2 regions of the Pseudomonas lalucatii genome follow, and region 1 is predicted to be linked to the other one. Evidence: predicted binding sites of a transcription regulator. Region 1 holds the regulator's gene; the other holds the start of a gene.

Region 1 (3,801 bases):
TCTCCGCACGCATGCCGGCTGCGAGAAAGGGCACCATCAGGCGCATCACCTGCTCGATCGAGGTATTGACCCCGAAATCCGTCTCGGCCATGGCCCGCAGGGCCTTGATCCCGGACATGCTGAACGCCGCCGCACCGAGCATGAAATGCACCCGCCAGAACAGCTCCAGCGGCGGAATGCGCGGTGCAGCCTCGTGCACCAGGAGCATGTAGCGACGGAAGACCTTGCCGTACACCTCTTCCAGATACTTGCGCAGATGCCCCTGGCTCTGGCTGAACGCCAGCCCCAGCAGGCGCATGAAGATCGACAGGTCGTTGCCGCTGCGCGGCTTGACTGCCAGGGCCTGCTCGACCAGCAGCTCGAGCAGCTCCTCGAGGCTGGCCCTGCCCTCCGGCTTGGCCTGACGCCGGTCGAGTTCGCGCTCGAGACTGGCGCAGAAAGGCCCGAGAAAGCGCGAGAAGACCGCCTGAATGAGGGCCTTCTTCGAGCCGAAATGATAGTTGACGGCGGCCAGGTTGACTCCGGCCTTGCTGGTGATCAGGCGCAGCGAGGTCTCGGCGAAACCTTTCTCCGCGAACAGCTGTTCAGCGGCATCGAGAATGCGTTCAACGGTTTCCGACTGAGCCATGAGCTACCACCTGACAAACACTTGTTTGAAACATACGTTTCAGCCCGCCATCTTGTCAAGTCGCGCGGGCCGTCTTTTGGCCGGCCGGTCACGCTTGACTGGACGCGCCCAGCCCTAAGCCAAGACGCGCGTCACGGCCGCCTAGTAACACGCCGCCAACCACAAAGTGCAAGAGAGAAACCGCCCAGGAAGGCTAACAAGGATTGCCAAGCCAGGGTCACTGTATATAATCCCAGTCACTGTATAAAAAAACAGAGCCCAGACATGCTGAAACTGACGCCGCGGCAAACAGAGATTCTCGCCTTCATCAAGCAGTGCCTCGAGGACAATGGCTACCCGCCGACCCGCGCGGAAATCGCCCAGGCGCTCGGCTTCAAATCGCCCAACGCCGCCGAGGAGCACCTCAAGGCCCTGGCTCGCAAAGGCGCCATCGAGATGACCCCGGGCGCCTCCCGCGGCATTCGCATACCGGGCTTCGAACCCAGCGCCGAGGAAGAAGGCCTGCCGGTCATCGGCCGGGTCGCGGCCGGCGCCCCCATTCTGGCGCAGCAGCACGTGGAGGAATCCTGCCGCATCAACCCGGAGTTCTTCCACCCCCGCGCCGACTACCTGTTGCGCGTGCGCGGCATGAGCATGAAGGACATCGGCATCTTCGACGGCGACCTGCTCGCGGTACACACCACTCGCGAGGCGCGAAACGGCCAGGTGGTAGTGGCCCGCCTCGATGACGAGGTGACGGTCAAGCGCTTCAAGCGCGAGGGCAGCAAGGTCTGGCTGATCGCCGAGAACCCCGAATTCGCCCCGATCGAAGTGAACCTGGAAGAGCAGGAGCTGGTCATCGAAGGCCTGAGCGTCGGCGTCATTCGCCGCTAGAGGAGCATCCATGCAGTCCCCGCAGCCGCTGAACCGCAGCCAACTCCCCCTGTTCGACGCCTTCCTGACCGCGCCGGCCTGCGCGCTGATAGCCGAGGCCGAGCGAGCAGCCTGGCAGGACGAGTCCGAGGCGTTCAGCGAAATATCGCTGCGAGGGGCTGCCGGACACTGTCTCAACCTGCTCGCCCCCGTCCTCCGTGAGCTGAGCGAAAACCAGGATGCCCGCTGGCTGACCCTGATCGCCCCACCCCGCAGCCTGACGCCCGCCCGGCTGCGCGATGCCGGGCTGAACCGCGAGCGCATCCTGATCCTGCATCCAGGCAACAAAGGCAGCGCCCTGCAGCTCGCCGAGGAAGCCCTGAAGCTGGGCCATAGCCATACCGTGGTCAGCTGGCTGCAACCACTGGAGCAGCCTGCCCGGCGACGGCTCGAGCAAGCGGCTCGGCACGGCGGCGCGCAGAGCCTGAATATCAGCCTGGGTTAACGGGGGCTAGGGCAGAGAGGAGCTGCGCTAGAGAGTCGCCTCGAACAGGAAGCGACAACGGCGCAAGGGCATCGACCGACGGCCTGTTCGAGAAGAAGCCAGGCGGCGGCGTTCAGTGCAGCACACGCGCCTCTTCCTCATGCTGGAAGTCGCCCTCGGCCAAGCGGCCGGCCATCTGCACGCCCACGTTCAACATCGCCTTGGCCACCTCGACGTGCTGCCCCTGCAGGAAGGCCTTGGCATCGGAAGAAAAATCCAGCACCACCAGCGCCTCTTCATCCTCCGCTCGACGCAGGGCTATGCGCCCATCGGGCAATTCGACAATTTCCAGAAAGGCTGTAGACATTGGTTCGGCTCTCCACGTAAGGCCGGCATTGTAACAGCCGGCCAGGCTTCACCCTAGCCCGCCCATCCAGAGCCGCCTCACCACTCGGTGAGCGACTCGCGAAAGCGTTGTGCCAGCACCTTGAGCTGCTGCCGCCAGGCCTCGAGCGTCTCCCGCGCCAGCGGCGGCTCCTCGCGGTCCAGGCTGACCGCTTCGATCAGCGGCGTGGCCGGATCGACCTTGGCCTTGCGTTCGCCCTGGGGCGGCTGGAATAGCTCGGCGTAGGCCCGCAACAGCTGGGCCAGCCAGGTCTCCGGCTGCTGCGCCAGCTCGACCAACTCCGCCAGCTCCGGACTCGGCGCCGCCTCCAGCACCGCATGGCTGAGCAACTGCTCGGCCCGCGGTGCGGTGCGCTCCGGCAAGCGGTAATAGCCGGCGATTTCGTGACACAGCCCCAGCAGCGCCCCGTACAGGTGGAACAACGCCGCCTCGCGCTCGGCCTGAATCAGCGCCTGAGCGTTCATCGCCCGCCCCTCTTGCGCCTGGCGCCAGGACTCCAGCGCCAGGCCGGCGTAGAAAAGCTTCTGATTGGTACGGGTATAGAGTTCATTGGCCATCGGGACACCCTCCACGACTTATCCCATCACTATACGCGCGCCCGCGGCGAGCCGGCGCGCGCAGAATGATCAGCGCTTGTCTTCGACCTTCCATTTGCCGCCATCGTAGAAGGCGCGCCAGCCGGTGGGCTTGCCCTCGACCTCGGACTGCACGTACTGCTCCTTGGTCTTGCGGCTGTAACGGATCACCGCCGGGCGGCCTTCCGGATCCTTCTGCGGCGCCTCCAGCAGGAAGTGATACTTGGGGTCGATCTCGTCCTTGTGCGGAAGCAGTTCCAGCACCAGCGGCGCGCGGGTCTCGCGGTTCTTCGGGAACTGGCTGGCGGCGAGGAACAGTCCGGAAGCGCCGTCGCGCAGCACGTAGGTGTCGTTGACCTTCTCGCACTTGAGCTCCGGCATCTTCACCGCATCCATCTTCGGCGGCGCCGGCTCGCCGCTCTTGAGCAGCTTGCGGGTGTTCTTGCATTCGCCGTTGGTGCAGCCGAAGAACTTGCCGAAACGCCCGGTCTTGAGCTGCATCTGGCTGCCGCACTTGTCGCACTCCAGGCTCGGCCCCTCGTAGCCCTTGATGCGGTACTGGCCCTGTTCGACCTCATAGCCGGAGCAGTCCGGGTTATTGCCGCAGACGTGCAGCTTGCGCGTCTCGTCCAGCAGGTAGGCATCCATGGCGGTGCCGCATTTCTGGCAGCGATGCTTGCCGAGCAGCACCCGCGACTCGGATTCGCCCTCGTCGTCCGCGGCGATCTCGTCGCCCGGGATCAGGTTGAGGGTCGACTTGCAACGCTCCTTCGGCGGCAGGCTGTAGCCGGAGCAGCCGAGGAACACGCCGGTGGAGGCGGTCCGGATCATCATCGGCCTGCCGCATTCGCGGCAG
Region 2 (3,801 bases), 880 kb from region 1:
GACCTGTTCCAGGCCGTTGGCCTGGGGCTCGTCGCTGGCGTTGTCGCGCAGCTGGATGCTGAAGCGCCCGCCGGGCATGCCCAGGCTGTGCATTTCCGTCTCCACGGCGCCGGCCAGGCGCTTGGCGGCCTCGCAGCGCAGGGCGCTCAGTTCGCCGGCCTTTTCCCGGTAGTGGCGCGCATAGGCGTCCAGTTCCTCGCCCAGGCGCTCGACGGCCTGGTCGTCGGCGTTGAGGCTCTCCAGCTCCTCGAACAGCTGCTGCTGCAGCGCGGCCATGTCGCTGGGCTGGATGCGGTGCTTGCGCGCCAGGGTGTAGATGTTGTCGAGGCGCTCCTCCAGCTGCTGCAGGCGCTCGGGATCGGCCTCGAAGTGGTCGAGGAAGCGGTTGAGTTCGCCGACCGCCTCCTCCACCTGGATCTGCGCGCTGGCCAGCAGGCTGATCGCCTCGTTCAGTGCGCCGGGTTGGCCCTGGAAGCCGCCGAGGCGGTTGAGGCTGGCGGTCAGCGCCGACAGCACGTTGCCGGCGTCGTTCTCGCTGCACTGCTCGATCACCAGGCGGCAGGCGCTGAGCAGGCTCTCGGCGTTGGTCAGGGTCTTGTGCTCGGCTTCGAGCTGCTCCAGCTCCTGTTCGCCGAGGGCCAGGTTGTCCAGCTCCTCCAGTTGGTAGCTGAGCAGCTGGTGGCGGGCGCGCTGCTCGTCGCCGAGGCCGGACAGGCGCTCCAGCTCACTCTTGGTCTGCTTCCAGCGCTGCGCGGCGAGTTGCACCTGGCGCGCCAGTTCCTGGCTGCCGGCGTATTCGTCGAGCAGGCGGCGGTGGGTCTCGGCCTTGAGCAGCGACTGGTGTTCGTGCTGGCTGTGGATGTCGATCAGCAGCTCGCCGAGGGCCTTGAGATCGCCCTGGGGGCAGGGCGAGCCGTTGATGTAGCCGCGCGAGCGGCCTTCGGCGGTGATCACCCGGCGCAGGATGCACGGGCCGTCGCCGTCCAGGTCGCGCTCGGCCAGCCAGGTGCGGGCCTCGGGGATGTCGTGCAGGTCGAAGCTGGCGAGGATGTCCGCCTTGTCCGCGCCGGGGCGTACTACGCCGCTGTCCGCGCGGTCGCCCAGGCACAGGCCGAGGGCGTCGAGCATGATCGACTTGCCGGCGCCGGTTTCGCCGCTGATCACACTCATCCCGCCGTCCAGTTCCAGGTCGAGGTGTTCAACGATGGCGTAGTTGTGTACGGACAGGTGCACCAGCATGGCGAAGCCTCTCGGGATGAAGGTCTGGTTATTTATACAGTGTTTGTTTTGCCGCTGACAATCCTCGCGCTGCCCTTGAAGCTGGAAATTTCGGCCCCATATAGGCGGCAGGTGCGCGGGTTGCGGCCGGCGCCAAATTTTCAGAGGAGAGTTGCATGGCAGACGAACAGACCCAAGATAACCAGCTTCCCGAGGTTTCCGCCGAGGTCGAGGCGGCGGGCGGCGAGTTGGATGCGCGTATCCAGGTTCTCGAGGAAGAGTTGGCTGCCGCCCAGGACAAGGCCTTGCGCATGGCGGCCGACCTGCAGAACGTGCGTCGCCGCGCCGAGCAGGATGTGGAGAAGGCGCACAAGTTCGCCCTGGAGAAGTTCGCCGGCGACCTGCTGCCGGTGGTCGACAGTCTCGAGCGCGGCCTGGAGCTGTCCAGCCCGGACGACGAGGCGATCAAGGCGGTGCGCGAGGGCATGGAGCTGACCCTCAAGCTGTTCCAGGACACCCTCAAGCGCTATCAGCTGGAGGTGGTGGACCCGGAGGGCGCGCCCTTCGATCCGGAGCACCACCAGGCGATGGCCATGCAGGAAAGCACCCAGGTCGAGCCCAATAGCGTGCTCAAGGTGTTCCAGAAGGGCTACCTGCTCAATGGCCGGCTGTTGCGCCCGGCCATGGTGGTGGTCAGCAAGGCCCCGGCCGAGGTGCCGCCGTCCATCGACGAGCAGGCTTGAAATCCGGCGGCGCGCCCCCATTTGTTGAATCAAGCGTTTTAGTGCTACCGCGGCTGGCGAAGCGAGGCGGCGGGAATATCCAAGTTTCGGGAGAGTGAATATGGGCAAAATCATCGGTATCGACCTGGGGACCACCAACTCCTGCGTCTCCATTCTGGAAAACGGCAGCGTCAAGGTGCTGGAGAACGCCGAAGGCGCTCGCACCACGCCGTCGATCATCGCCTACAGCAACGATGGCGAGATCCTCGTCGGTCAGTCGGCCAAGCGCCAGGCGGTGACCAACCCGCACAACACCCTGTACGCGGTGAAGCGCCTGATCGGCCGTCGCTTCGAAGAGAACGTGGTGCAGAAAGACATCCAGATGGTCCCCTACAAGATCGTCAAGGCCGACAACGGTGACGCCTGGGTGCAGGTCAAGGACCAGAAGATGGCGCCGCCGCAGATCTCCGCGGAAGTGCTGAAGAAGATGAAGAAGACCGCCGAAGACTATCTCGGCGAGGCGGTGACCGAGGCGGTGATCACCGTGCCGGCCTACTTCAACGACAGCCAGCGCCAGGCCACCAAGGACGCCGGGCGCATCGCCGGTCTGGACGTCAAGCGCATCATCAACGAGCCGACCGCCGCGGCGCTGGCCTATGGCATGGACAAGGCCAAGGGCGACCACACCGTGATCGTCTATGACCTGGGTGGCGGTACCTTCGACATCTCGGTGATCGAGATCGCCGAGGTCGACGGCGAGCACCAGTTCGAAGTGTTGGCCACCAACGGCGACACCTTCCTCGGTGGCGAGGACTTCGATCTGCGCCTGATCGACTACCTCGTCGAGGAGTTCAAGAAAGAAAGCGGCATGAACCTCAAGGGCGACCCGCTGGCCATGCAGCGCCTGAAGGAAGCGGCGGAGAAGGCCAAGATCGAGCTGTCCTCGAGCCAGCAGACCGACGTCAACCTGCCGTACATCACCGCCGACGCCAGCGGCCCCAAGCACCTGAACGTGAAGATCTCCCGTTCCAAGCTGGAATCCCTGGTCGAGGATCTGGTGCAGCGCACCATCGAGCCGTGCCGCATCGCCCTCAAGGACGCCGGCATCGACGTCGGTTCGATCCACGACGTGATCCTGGTCGGCGGCCAGACCCGCATGCCGCTGGTGCAGAAGACCGTCGCCGAGTTCTTCGGCAAGGAAGCGCGCAAGGACGTCAACCCGGACGAAGCCGTGGCCATGGGCGCCGCCATTCAGGGCGCGGTGCTGGCCGGTGACGTCAAGGACGTGCTGCTGCTCGACGTGTCGCCGCTGACCCTGGGCATCGAGACCATGGGCGGGGTGATGACCGCGCTGATCGAGAAGAACACCACCATCCCGACCAAGAAGTCCCAGGTGTTCTCCACCGCCGACGACAACCAGAGCGCGGTGACCATCCACGTGCTGCAGGGCGAGCGCAAGCAGGCCTCGCAGAACAAGTCGCTGGGCAAGTTCGACCTGGCCGAGATTCCGCCGGCGCCGCGCGGCGTGCCGCAGATCGAGGTGACCTTCGACATCGACGCCAACGGCATCCTGCACGTCGGCGCGAAGGACAAGGCCACCGGCAAGCAGCAGTCCATCGTGATCAAGGCCAACTCCGGCCTGTCCGAGGAAGAGATCGAGCAGATGGTGCGTGACGCCGAGGCCAATGCCGAGGAAGACCGCAAGTTCGAGGAGCTGGCGACCGCCCGCAACCAGGGCGACCAGCTGGTGCATGCCACCCGCAAGATGCTCACCGAGGCGGGCGACAAGGCCACCGAAGACGAGAAGGCGGCGATCGAGAAGGCCCTGGGCGAGCTGGAAGTGGCGGTGAAGGGCGACGAC

The links. Region 1 encodes LexA, which represses DNA repair genes until DNA is damaged. Its sites were predicted from a motif close to CTGTNTNNNNANACAG; they were not measured.
Region 2: the regulator LexA is predicted to act here: its motif matches at 1,264-1,279, upstream of recN (DNA repair protein RecN).

What each region holds. Positions count from the first base shown of each region.
Region 1 is NZ_JADPMV010000001.1:1,063,837-1,067,637, forward strand. Features, by position in the region: gene I0D00_RS04695 (TetR/AcrR family transcriptional regulator) at 1-628, opposite strand, end outside; gene lexA (transcriptional repressor LexA) at 893-1,501, shown strand; gene sulA (SOS-induced cell division inhibitor SulA) at 1,512-1,985, shown strand; gene I0D00_RS04710 (hypothetical protein) at 2,098-2,331, opposite strand; gene I0D00_RS04715 (DUF6586 family protein) at 2,409-2,927, opposite strand; gene topA (type I DNA topoisomerase) at 2,997-3,801, opposite strand, start outside.
Region 2 is NZ_JADPMV010000001.1:1,939,610-1,943,410, reverse strand. Features, by position in the region: gene recN (DNA repair protein RecN) at 1-1,239, opposite strand, end outside; gene grpE (nucleotide exchange factor GrpE) at 1,395-1,961, shown strand; gene dnaK (molecular chaperone DnaK) at 2,062-3,801, shown strand, end outside.